Regions from separate parts of the Peribacillus sp. ACCC06369 genome, predicted to be linked through region 2. Evidence: riboswitches for the same ligand, from Rfam matches in the RefSeq annotation. Region 2 holds a riboswitch; each other region holds the start of a gene.
What was found. Region 2 has a riboswitch for thiamine pyrophosphate ahead of QUF78_RS20055 (ABC transporter substrate-binding protein). Riboswitches for the same ligand answer to the same signal wherever they lie in the genome.
Positions count from the first base shown of each region.

Region 1 (3,151 bases), 3.1 Mb from region 2:
TTCTTTAAGCCCTTCATCGATTACCGACTCAAAGCCCAGACCCTTTTCTTTTGCCAAATCACGGATGTCCTGTGAGATTCTCATACTACAGAATTTAGGTCCGCACATTGAACAGAAATGGGCTGTTTTGGCACCTTCAGCTGGTAGAGTTTCATCGTGATATTCAACCGCCCTTTCAGGGTCGAGAGAAAGATTGAACTGATCTCTCCAACGAAATTCGAATCTAGCCTTAGAAAGGGCATCATCCCGTTTTTGTGCATGCGGATGGCCTTTTGCAAGGTCAGCTGCGTGGGCTGCAATTTTATAGGTAATGACCCCTACTCGAACATCCTCTTTATTCGGAAGTCCCAGATGCTCTTTCGGTGTCACATAACAAAGCATGGCAGTTCCAAACCATCCAATCATGGCAGCACCAATTGCAGAAGTAATATGATCGTACCCAGGTGCTATATCCGTTGTTAATGGTCCTAGGGTATAGAATGGTGCTTCTTGACACACTTCCAGCTGCTTATCCATATTTTCTTTAATTAAATGCATAGGTACGTGACCGGGTCCCTCAACCATGACTTGAACATCGTGCTTCCATGCAATCTTCGTCAGTTCCCCCAATGTTTCCAATTCAGCAAATTGAGCCTCATCGTTTGCATCTGCAATGGATCCAGGACGGAGGCCGTCGCCTAATGAGAAAGAGACATCATATGCCTTCATGATTTCACAAATCTCTTCAAAGTGAGTATAGAGAAAGCTTTCTTGGTGGTGGGCCAAGCACCATTGTGCCATGATGGAGCCCCCTCGGGAAACAATTCCCGTAACTCGCTTCGCTGTTAAAGGGATATATCGCAAAAGCACACCAGCGTGTATAGTGAAGTAATCGACACCTTGCTCGGCCTGCTCGATTAATGTATCCCTAAAAACTTCCCAATTTAAATCTTCCGCGACTCCATTCACTTTTTCCAATGCTTGATATATCGGAACAGTTCCAACTGGCACAGGCGAATTCCTGATAATCCATTCCCGGGTGGTGTGAATATTCTTTCCGGTGGAAAGATCCATTATATTGTCGGCTCCCCATCGTGTAGCCCAAGTCATTTTCTCCACTTCATCTTCGATCGATGAACTAACAGCTGAGTTTCCGATATTCGCATTTATTTTCACATGAAATTTTCGTCCGATGATCATAGGCTCACTTTCAGGGTGGTTAATATTTGCCGGAATGATCGCCCGTCCGCTAGCTACCTCTTCTCTTACAAACTCAGGGGCAACATTTTCCCTGATCGAAATGAATTCCATTTCTGGGGTAATGATACCTTTACGGGCATAATGGAGCTGGGTTACGTTTTGCCCTTCCATCGCTCGCAATGGTTTTCTTTTCAATCCCGGAAAAATTTCTACTTTGGATTGTGAATCCACTTTTCTATACCCATTATCTTCTGGTTTTATTTCACGTCCTTCATACTCTTCAACGTCTTCCCGTTCCAGGACCCAGTTGCGTCTAATCGGGGCAAGACCTTTATGAATATCAATGGGATATTCTGAATCCGTATAGAAACCGCTTGTGTCATAAACTCGTAAAGGCGGATTCTCCTCTTCGCCGAATGCCCCTGTAGTCGGACTTAGCTTAATTTCACGCATAGGTACTTTAATATCAGGTCTAGATCCCTCAACATACACCTTTTTACTCCCAGCAAAACTGGACATAATTGAAACGTTCATGTCATTTACTGAATTACTCATGATTTCATTTCTCCTTTTTAAGTTCATTTAAAAAGGACAAAATCCAATCCATTTCGCACGAAAAAGCCAGGTCTCATATTTAAGACCCGGCTAACGTTAGTATGGCTACAGAAATGACCAATTGAAATGGTCATTGTTTAGTAGATTCTAACTTCCCCACGCTGGTATGAACCAGATCAGGTCCTGAGGGTTAAGAAGCTTAAGCGCTTCTCTCTCAGCCCAACTTTTATTGGACACCCCTAGTCTAAATAATTTAATTGATTACAGGGTAACTATATATCACCCTTTTCACTCTGTAAATAATTTGAAAGACCTAATATTTTATTTCAACCTCTCCAAAATTCGTTACTTGAAGAGTAATATTACAGGCTCTCAAGGATTGGGAAAAGCTCCTCTAAATGCTTGATTTCATAGGTTGGAAGCACTTCATTCCGTTCCTTATCATGGCGATTTATCCAAACCGACTTTATGCCTACCCGGGACGCTCCAAGGATATCCGTCATTAAATTATCGCCGACCATCAATACTTCATCCTTATCAAGCTCCATGATTTCCAAAGCATGCTCAAAAATGGAGGCATCCGGTTTACCTCTTCCAAACGCACCAGAAATGACGATTTGGTCGAAATAAGGAACTAGTTCAGGCGTAATTTCAAGTTTGGTGTTTTGCAGTTCAGGAGACCCGTTCGTAAGCAATAGCAATTTGTACTTCCCTTTTAATTCATCTAACACACGGAATGATTCTTCATAGATAAATGGCTTTTTGCGTCTCTCGGCAGGGAAACGTTCTGCCAGTTCAAGCCCAAATTCCGGGTCATCGATCCCTAATGCCTTCAAGCCTCTCGTCCACGCTTCTTTCCGATAAGCCGGTGCAATCCCGGCCATCTTCCGGAATTCATCATGATCATCCTGAAAATTTCCCCATAGCCCCTCAAATGGGTTGATACCGATCATTTGAGTAAATGCATATGTATCGTAAGAAGAATAAAGCTCACGCGCTTCCTTCCGCACAGCTTCTTCAAACTCGTCGACATTCAAATCATACTTCTCCTTAGCCACTTCGCATGTAGCCACAAAAGCCTCTTTTACACTTTTCTGATCCCATAGTAATGTATCATCTAAATCAAAAAAAACTGCCTTCACCAAAATGTCCACCCTCTTTCCCTATTATTGAAATCGTAAAAATTACACTATTACAATAATAAACCACAACCAATGGAAAAAGAATAATTATTCAGAAAATCCCTGCATCTTTCTTAAAATCAGCAAAATGTACGATGGACATCAGACTTACCTTCTCTGATGGAAAACCCTATATTTCTTCACTTATCATCTTTCGAATACATACAGCTTTCCATTACTTGCAATCTTGAATTTTGGACCGGTGAACCCCCGTCGGATCAGCTCTTTTCTCATAT
Region 1 covers NZ_JAUCEN010000002.1:833,575-836,725, reverse strand. Annotated here, with positions in the region: gene thiC (phosphomethylpyrimidine synthase ThiC) at 1-1,737, opposite strand, end outside; TPP riboswitch at 1,871-1,985, opposite strand; gene QUF78_RS04910 (HAD family hydrolase) at 2,097-2,879, opposite strand; gene QUF78_RS04905 (histidine phosphatase family protein) at 3,063-3,151, opposite strand, start outside.
Region 1: another riboswitch for thiamine pyrophosphate. It lies ahead of thiC (phosphomethylpyrimidine synthase ThiC); the one in region 2 lies ahead of QUF78_RS20055 (ABC transporter substrate-binding protein).

Region 2 (3,151 bases):
ATAGGGGAAATGCCAGGGTCATGAAAGGTAAATCTTCGGACCTATTTCAGAAACAATACAATTGGAAAGGCTGACAGGACTGTGAACGGGCATTGCACGAGGGGTGTTTTCCAGGAATTGGCTATAGAAGGAACTATCCAAGCTAATGATATGCGTTGTCAGGGATGCCGAAATGGTGGCATTCGGCTTTCTATTGCTATTTAATTCATCGATGATTCCTTGTGCAGTGGTAATCCCGATCCCGTGTCCATAAAAGAGGTTGTTCCCTAATAATATGGCATTTTCACCTTGCCATTCAGGAGTTTCCTCGTCGTGATCAGGGTTTTCGAAGTAAACGCAATCCCCTGGTAAATAATCCGTTCCTTGATGAATATTAAGAGCCATATTGCTTGGAGGGCGAAAGTCATATAGAAATAGGTTTGAAAAAAGATAGTCAAAATTCCTAGGGCCGATTAAATCCAAAATGGCCTTTAAAAAAGTGACGACTATCGCTGTACCGCATTCGAAGGCGTAAAGCCTTCCATTCAAGAAAATGTCCAGGAGTGCAGCATGAGGGGCAATCCCTGGCTGAAGGGTAAATGTGCCATCCTTTGAAACGCGCCAATATTGTTCATTGCTTGCCGATTCATCAAGTGTGGAAAATTCTGGACCACTTTTATCTAACGAAATGGCGGCATCGATGACTCGGTGCCTCAGTTGTATATCGAAATTAAGGTATCCGAAGTTCCGGTATTCAAAAGCGTTAGAATCTTCCGCCAGCAATTGGAGAATTTCAAGCGATGTATCAGATACTATACCTGGTTGGATTTGACTGACATCTAACCATTTGTGATTAATCTTTATCATGACCATATCCACCTTTTGCTTATGAAATGAAGGGTTTATAAAACCAGTACACAAAAAAGTCTACAGGTTATGCTCATTATATGAATGCATGCAAAGAAATGACCATTTGGAGCGTTTCAGGCATGAGGGCAACCGAGAATGATTGGTATGGCAAAAGGGATGATCATTTTGCTAACAATGATTATCATTCCAAAAAGATGTTTTGGTGGCTGTGCTAAACATTTAGAAGGAATACCTTTCCAATTAGGGAGAAGGAGCAAATTAGTATTCCCTTTTCTGAATGAATTGATATAATGAGAGAGAAAAGTTCATATGTGCGAGAAATGTAGGGGGGCCAGTAAAGCTGGCTGAGATTGCGTCCTTTAGATGCTGACTCTTTGAACCTGATCTGGATGATGCCAGCGGAGGGAACATATTATTACTGACTTTCTGTTTTGTATGTTAACGTCCGAATTCATCTTCGGGCGTTTTTTGTATTTTTATAGACCCTGGCGCCCCATTATGGTTCCGGCATATGGATCTTATATGATGTGTAGGAGGATAATAACTTGAATAAATTCTTACCACTGTTGACTTCGTTGTTCCTTTTGGCTGGATGCGGTGCAGGCGGAACTAATGAAAAAGAAGAAGCATCTAAAAATGAAGGCAATAAAGAATTAAAAAAGGTATCGGTCGTACTCGATTGGACACCGAATACAAACCATTCAGGTTTGTATGTAGCCAAGGAAAAAGGATATTTTAAAGAACAAGGTCTGGATGTGGATATTATCATGCCAGGTGAAGCTGGAGCTGATAAGCTTGTCGCTTCAGGGAAATCCGAATTTGGCGTGGGCTACCAGGAGGGCATTACGCAGGCCCGCGTGCAAGGCGTCCCGATTGTTTCGGTAGCTGCTGTCATCCAGCACAATACCTCTGGATTTGCTTCACCTGAGGCAAAAAACATTAAAACACCCAAGGATTTTGAAGGAAAAACGTATGGTGGCTGGGGGTCTCCGGTTGAAAAGGCCATTATTGATTCACTAATGAAAGAAGAAAATGCGGATGTAAATAAAGTGGATATAGTGAATACAGGAGACACGGATTTTTTCACTTCGGTTAAAAGGGATATAGATTTTGCCTGGATATATTATGGGTGGACAGGTATTGAGGCAGAGTTGCGAAATGAAAAGCTTAATATGGTTTACTTAACCGAATACTCGGATAAGCTCGATTACTATACACCTGTTTTGACAACGAATGAAAAGATGATAAAAGAGGATCCCGAGACTGTTAAAGCATTCGTTCATGCAGCTTCGAAAGGGTACCAGTTTGCGATAAAGAACCCTGGTGATGCAGCAGACGTGCTAATTAAGTCTGCCCCGGATCTTGATGCAAAACTAGTGAAGAAAAGCCAGGAGTGGCTTGCGGCTAAGTATCAGGATGATGCTCCGCGTTGGGGTGAACAAAAGCTTGAAATTTGGAAGAATTACAGTGATTGGATGACGGAAAATAAGCTTCTTGAAGGTGATTTCAATCCTGAAAAAGCATTTACCAATGAATTTTTACCAAAATAGGAGGAAATACAATGGCCAATTCATTAATTAGTATACAAATTATTCCTAAAGGGGATGTCATCCCTTTGGTTGACGAAGCAATCAAGATCATTGATGAATCAGGTATCAAGTATGAAGTTCACCCGCTAGAAACGACAATGGAGGGTGAGCTTTCCGAACTTTTTGCCGTGATAGAAAAAATGAATGTAAGAATGATTGAATTAGGCTCGCCGAATGTCATATCCCAAGTGAAAATATTATATCAGCCGAGCGGAATTACGATGGATACGTTAACGGAGAAATATCGGGCATGACCGGAAGGGTAATTTGGAAGAAGGGGGCTCCCTTCTTTCTTTTATTATTGTTGCTGATAATATGGGAGTCAGTGACAGTCTTATTAAAGGTTGAAAAATGGCTGCTTCCCGCTCCGTCGGCCATTTTCATTGAAGGAATTGAGTCGTCCCAGAATCTTTTTGGTCACCTTTCATCAACAACTGAGCTTGCGTTATCGGGTTTTTTTATTGGAAGCTGCATTGGATTATTAATCGCAGCAATCCTACATCTGTTTCCAGGCGTAAAGGACGCGGTTTACCCTCTGCTCATACTATCACAAAATATACCTATCATAGTTTTGGCACCGCTTTTAGTAATTTGGTTTGGCTTTGGCATGATGCCTAAGTTAATCGTCATTTCGCTAGTATGTTTTTTTCCGGTTGCGGTTGCTTCATTGGACGGTTTTCGCCAGACACCATACGAACTCAAGCATTATTTCA
Region 2 covers NZ_JAUCEN010000002.1:3,949,729-3,952,879, reverse strand. Annotated here, with positions in the region: gene QUF78_RS20060 (protein-glutamine gamma-glutamyltransferase) at 19-846, opposite strand; TPP riboswitch at 1,164-1,273, shown strand; gene QUF78_RS20055 (ABC transporter substrate-binding protein) at 1,395-2,399, shown strand; gene QUF78_RS20050 (thiamine-binding protein) at 2,411-2,692, shown strand; gene QUF78_RS20045 (ABC transporter permease) at 2,689-3,151, shown strand, end outside.

Region 3 (3,151 bases), 2.6 Mb from region 2:
ATCGTTGAAATATATAATTCGACAATTGCTTCAAGAATGGTCACGGCAGATACGGAACCTATATCCGTACAATCGAGGGTTAAATGGTTTGAGGAACATGATTCAGAAAGTCGACCGCTATTTATCATTACTATAGAAGGGGAAACTGCTGGATGGATGAGCTTTCAATCGTTCTATGGGAGGCCGGCCTATAATTCCACGGCTGAAATCAGCATTTATATTGATGATTATTTCCGGGGAAAAGGAATCGGACAAATTTCGATTCAAAAGGCAATTGAAGTGAGCCCAAAATTAGGGGTGAAGACTCTATTAGGTTTCATTTTTGCCCACAATGCCCCAAGCCTGAAGCTCTTTTCCAAATTCGGGTTTGAAAAATGGGCACATTTACCTCAAGTTGCCGAGCTGGATGGCATTGAACGGGATTTGATCATTCTTGGTAAACGTGTCGATATTTAAATATATTTATTTAAAAGCTATTGCCTTGTGTAGTAGCTTTTTTCTCTGATTAAAAGAGGACGAAATGGTGAATTTAAAAATACCTATATACTTTCTGGAGGGAAAAATATTCAGATTCTCTTTTATTTGTCAACGCATTTAACAGCGCATCCAATTCTTGACTTGCTTGAACAGTTAGAAGACTTGTAAAACCATAAATTGCTGCCAATTTGATCATTTCCTCTCTCTTTTCTTCTACTTTTTCTATAGTTACCTTCCGGCAAATCATATAAACACCTCCCAATATTTCAATATTTTTACACTTTCATCATAATGAAACTCGTAGTTAAAATCAACCATTTTACAGAAATTAAATGTGTTATTTCATAGGTTAAATGTGACAAAAAGCCTATTTTAGTCTCTAATTATGTATATTTTGTGACATCCACTATATAAACTTAAATAAAAAAAGCATCCACAAGTGTGATACATTGCGAATGCTTACTTCATATCCCTATCCCAAGAACCCAAAATATAGTCTATCGCTTACTATGTCATCCATTCCGAAGGAGACTCGTTATTAGGTCTATTTATAACAATCTTATATTCATCTTCAAGTACTTTTAACGGGGCATCATAAAGGTGCCTTTCATCAGAGGTTTTGTATACTCCATTGGCCAATAACTCTTCAATAAGCTTTGCCTTCCTCTGTTCAATCCTCTTAAATAATTCCGCCATGTAAATGGCTCCTTTCCTAGTCATCATAGAGCCTGCTTCTAGTTGAGCTAAACTGTATTAACTGGTTTGATTTTCACCAAATTATATATACCTTTTTTATTATGTCACTAAACGTTATTCCGCAAAAATAAAAGCCTCTTCTAATTCAAGAAGAGGCTGACAGTGTCCGTACGGCTCTTCTTATCTTCCAAGCATATGCTTGTTGGATTTAGCACAGTTCCCAAAATGGGTCTGCTGCCGAGGTTTCTTTGGGCCAAGTCCCTCCACCTCTCTGGATAAGAATTCAATATATAATTGATGTAGACATGATTTTATCTCAATAATCATCAAATGTCAATTACCTGGATCTCCCTTTTTTCCCGTGGCATAAAGGATTACCTCTTTCAAATACGGGTTGCATTTTCTTGTCTTTCTGATATGATGTCAGTAATTACATACAATTCGCACCACTAGGGGAGTCTTTTTTAAGACTGAGATGGAATTAGTTCCGGACCCTTTGAACCTGAACCGGCTCATACCGGCGGAGGGAAGTGGATGATATCGTCCATTTACAGACTTTATCCATCTACCCCGTTCCGTATTCAGGAGCGGGTTTTTTTTATTGGGTGTATACAGGGGGATCCATTTTAAGGAGGATGAACAATGGAGAATACTAAATTAGAAACATTCAGTGATAGACTTCATGGACGGGCAAAAGAGATTTGGAAAAGGAACCATTCACATCCCTTTGTCCAGGCAATTGGAAACGGCACACTTCCTGAAAAGAAATTTGCCTATTACCTGAAGCAGGACTATATCTATCTCATGGATTATTCCAAGCTCTTTGCTTTAGGTGTCATCAAAGCTCATAATATCGAAACCATGGCAAAGTTTGCGAGTATTTTAAATGAAACCCTTCAAGTTGAAATGGATATCCATCGGCATTATGCTGCGGAATTCGGAATCAGCTCCAAGGAATTGGAAGATACAGAACCCACACCAACCACTCTAGCCTATACGGGTTACATGCTAAATGCAGCTCAGCATGGCACTTTGGCAGACCTGATAGCCTGTCTCCTGCCATGTGCTTGGGATTATTATGAGATTGGTTTGCTATTGAAAGAACAAAATGGTGATGCATTGGAAAACAATCGCTACTCTGATTGGATAAGGTCATATTCATCTCCTGAATTCGGTGAAGCACACAAGTGGCTGATTGCTTTGTTGGAAGAATTAACAGAAGGCATGCCCGAAAAGGAACTTCTTAGATTAGAAAAGCACTTTTTGGTGACTTCCCGATATGAATATTTATTCTGGGATATGGTTCAAAATGAGCAGGATTGGCCACTGTAGGTCGTTGATATGATGATGAATCCAATCAAGAAATTGACATTGACCGCCATGATTACGGCTATAACGACTTTAACCAGTTCATTTATTTTCATCCCTGCCGGATTTGCGAAAGTCTTTCCTATTCAACATCTGGCAAATGTCCTGACAGCCGTATTATTGGGACCTGCTTATGCGGTAACACAAGCTTTTTTAGTTTCCATCATTAGAAACATGTCTGGTACCGGTTCAATTTTCGCCTTTCCTGGCAGCATGATCGGTGCACTTTTGGCTGCCGTCGTATATCGAAAAACACAAAGCTTAAAATTCGCTTGTTTAGGGGAAGTGATCGGGACCGGCATTTTCGGTTCCCTAGCCTGTTATCCACTTGCAATCCTCCTATTGGGAGAAAAAGCTGCTCTTTTTGGTTTTTTACCAGCTTTTATGCTTAGTTCATTCGCAGGTGCGATTTTAGCTTTCATATTACTTAAAATACTTCTAAAAAATAATTATATGAAGGGGTTTTTTTATGAAAACAGCATTAACCATCGCAGGCTCTGATTCAGGGGGCGGTGCTGGAATACAAGCGGATTTAAAAACATTTTCTGCACATGGGGTCTTTGGAATGTCAGCAATCACAGCCGTAACCGCACAAAATACAATGGAAGTG
Region 3 covers NZ_JAUCEN010000002.1:1,391,411-1,394,561, reverse strand. Annotated here, with positions in the region: gene QUF78_RS07670 (GNAT family N-acetyltransferase) at 1-456, shown strand, start outside; gene QUF78_RS07665 (aspartyl-phosphate phosphatase Spo0E family protein) at 530-724, opposite strand; gene QUF78_RS07660 (Fur-regulated basic protein FbpA) at 985-1,173, opposite strand; SAM riboswitch class I at 1,351-1,455, opposite strand; TPP riboswitch at 1,615-1,719, shown strand; gene tenA (thiaminase II) at 1,816-2,505, shown strand; gene thiW (energy coupling factor transporter S component ThiW) at 2,521-3,042, shown strand; gene thiD (bifunctional hydroxymethylpyrimidine kinase/phosphomethylpyrimidine kinase) at 3,011-3,151, shown strand, end outside.
Region 3: another riboswitch for thiamine pyrophosphate. It lies ahead of tenA (thiaminase II); the one in region 2 lies ahead of QUF78_RS20055 (ABC transporter substrate-binding protein).

Region 4 (3,151 bases), 2.8 Mb from region 2:
GCCGATGGTTGCAGTGGAAAAGAAATTTTCCATATCCAATTGCTTATTAACTCGATCAGACGCAATTTTTCCCCCTACGACCTTCAGTACATCGTCTATGTCAGTATCCGGTTTTCCAAGCTGATCCATTAGCAGATTAAAGATATTTTCCACTTCTCCTTTAAAATATCCCATATATCCGTCCGGTAAATGCAGCAACTCATCTTTCCATTTGGATATGATACTGCTTTTTTGAGAAGATAAAAAGTGAATGGTCATTTCTCGATTAGATACCATTTTGCCCTCCATACTGTAGGAAAATGAATTTACTTTTGACCCAGAAATTAATGTATTAGAAAAAAATTACAAAATATTAAAATAATTACATCTCGCTTTTATGATAACAGATTAGAGTTCTTTTAACATGTGTCAATTGGATAAATATTCGTCAATCAATCGATAAATACCTTTTTTTGACACAGTTTTATTACAGTGATTACATGAATTAATAATAAAAAAAGGTATCCGTAAAGTTAATGACGGTTACCTTTTTTTATGAAATGCATATGGTTCGATATGAACGATCACATGCTGGATATTATATTCCTTCAAAAGATTCTCTTCGATTTTAACCGTAATATCGTGACCTTGGATGACGGTCAAAAGAGGGTTAACATGAACGGTAGTTTCGAGCAGGATTTCACTTCCGTGCATACGGGCCTTAATTTCACTCATGTCTTTTACACCTTCTGTCAATATAATGGTTTGACCGATCTTTTGCAGGAGCTGCTCGTCGAAACCATCGGTTAAAGAGATGGAGGCATCCCGAAAGATATCCCAGGCCGTTTTGCATATGATGACCCCCACGACTGCTGCAGCTATTGCATCAAGCCAAGGGATTCCCATCTTAGTACCGATGATTCCAATGAAAGCACCAACACTGACAAGGGCATCGGAACGATTATCCTGTGCAACGGCGTAGATGGAAGAGCTGTTGATCTTTTTACTTAATGCTAAGTTATAACGGTAGATTCCGTACATGAAGATTGCAGAGAATAGGGCGACATAACCGGTAAGCATATTGGGAACGGTTGTTGAATCTTGCTGGAAGAAGGATTCTACAGCACTGAATACAACCTGCAGGCCTACGGTGATCATAATGAAGGCAGCTACCAACGAGGCTACGGTTTCCGCCCGTAAATGTCCATATGAATGATTATCATCTGGAGGTCTCTTCGAAATTTTCAAACCAATCAATACGGCTATGGAAGCGATGATATCGGTCGTATTATTTAAACCATCTGCCCAAAGTCCTTTAGAATCACCGAAATAACCAAATGACAATTTAAGGGCAGACAAGAATATGTAAGCGGCAATGCTTATGTAGGCGCCTTTTTCAGCTGAAATCGAATGTTTATCCATGTCCATTCCCTCCCCTATGTAAATTAGGTTTAATAAAGATAACAAAACAAACCTTAGTGAGTCTATAGAAAAATTGTCGTATTTAGCCATCTAACTTGTTTAATTGCAGGTGTATTGAAGGTATGTAAAGAAGTTGGTTATAAGAAAGAATATCGCCATAAAATGGGAATGACAAGTTGTTGACATATACTGTTTCTTTAGTTGTCAATTAAAGAAACTAGTAGTATATTCTAACCGAGGATCGAAAAATAAATACTTCCACAAGGGGAGCCAAAAAGGCTGAGAGTGAACGGTTGAGTTCAGACCCTATGAACCTGATAGTTAGCACTAGCGTAGGGATGTGGTTTTGGATACAAGCAATACTGGGCATCCATTACCGCCCCGGTGTTGCTTTTTTTTGCGCAAAATTGGCAGGGGGAACTCATGGACATTTTTTCGCTTTTGGAGAAAGGAGTGGCTTGATGAAAAATAAAACGTTATTCATGACAGAGGTCGCCATTTTTGCATCATTGGCTTTATTACTGGATATGGTCTCTGGATTCATTTTTTCAAGAATCTGGCCTCAAGGGGGTTCGATTTCAATAGCCATGGTACCTATTTTTCTGATGGCATATCGTTGGGGCATAAAAGGTGGGATGTTAGCCGGATTGTTACTTGGACTATTGCAGATTGTCAGTGGTACAGCATGGATCGGAACACCGATCCAAGGCTTCATTGATTATTATCTTGCCTTTATGGTTGTCGGGATATCCGGTGTATTCATGAACAAGTTTGTAAACAGCTATAAAGAGGAAAAGCGTTCCAAAGCGAAATTATACGGGATTGGCGGCATGTTTTTGGGAAGTTTCCTGAGGTTTCTATGTCATTTCACTTCTGGAATCGTGTTTTTTGGATCTGCAGCACCAAAAGGACAGCCAGTAGCGGTTTATTCATTCATTTATAATGGGACTTATATGCTGATCAGTTTTATTTTATCGGCCATTGTGGTGATGATGTTATATTCGGCAGCTTCAAATGTATTACTGAAAAAAGCCTATTAACAAAAAAGCCGGATTCTACAAGAATCCGGCTTTTTTCGGAATGATCAAACGATACGTACAGGGCGAACCGGCTCAATCTCATTTTGCAATGAATACCGAACAGGGTGCGTTTTTCGCAATTGAACTACTTGTACTTCCAAGAAAGAATTTTTCCAAACCGCTTTTAGAGCTATTGCCGACGACGATGAGGTCGGCCGCAGTTCTTTCTGCATATTCACATATGCTATCTGGCGCATGTCCTTCCAATATCTCGAATTTCCCCTTGACTTGACATTCACTTAGCAATCTCAACGTATTACTTTCTGCGTTCCGAACACTATTCTCGACGGGGGAAGGGGTGTCAATTACCTTTTGTTCTCGCTGTTCAACTTCAACGACGGGATGTGTCTGGACGGGATCGACATAAAATCCTGCAGCGGGTACAAATCCAGGAGCTGTGACGTTTCCCATGATACTCTGTTCAACCTTATCACTTAGGACATGGACTACGGTCAGCTCAGCTTCAGGAAAGGCCTGTTTGATTGTTGCTCCATATTCCACGGCCCGTGTACTCTCTTCATTTCCATCAAAAGCGACGACAATATTTTTTATGTCTTTCATAATTTCATCTCTCCCATTTATAAGTCTTTAAAGTGTTATACCCACTTTTAAATGTTTCACGCCTTTAATTGGTATATAGATCGCCAATTACGGGGAAAGGATAGATACGG
Region 4 covers NZ_JAUCEN010000002.1:1,105,178-1,108,328, forward strand. Annotated here, with positions in the region: gene QUF78_RS06215 (histidine kinase N-terminal domain-containing protein) at 1-276, opposite strand, end outside; gene QUF78_RS06220 (cation diffusion facilitator family transporter) at 523-1,407, opposite strand; TPP riboswitch at 1,655-1,757, shown strand; gene thiT (energy-coupled thiamine transporter ThiT) at 1,863-2,441, shown strand; gene QUF78_RS06230 (universal stress protein) at 2,520-3,041, opposite strand.
Region 4: another riboswitch for thiamine pyrophosphate. It lies ahead of thiT (energy-coupled thiamine transporter ThiT); the one in region 2 lies ahead of QUF78_RS20055 (ABC transporter substrate-binding protein).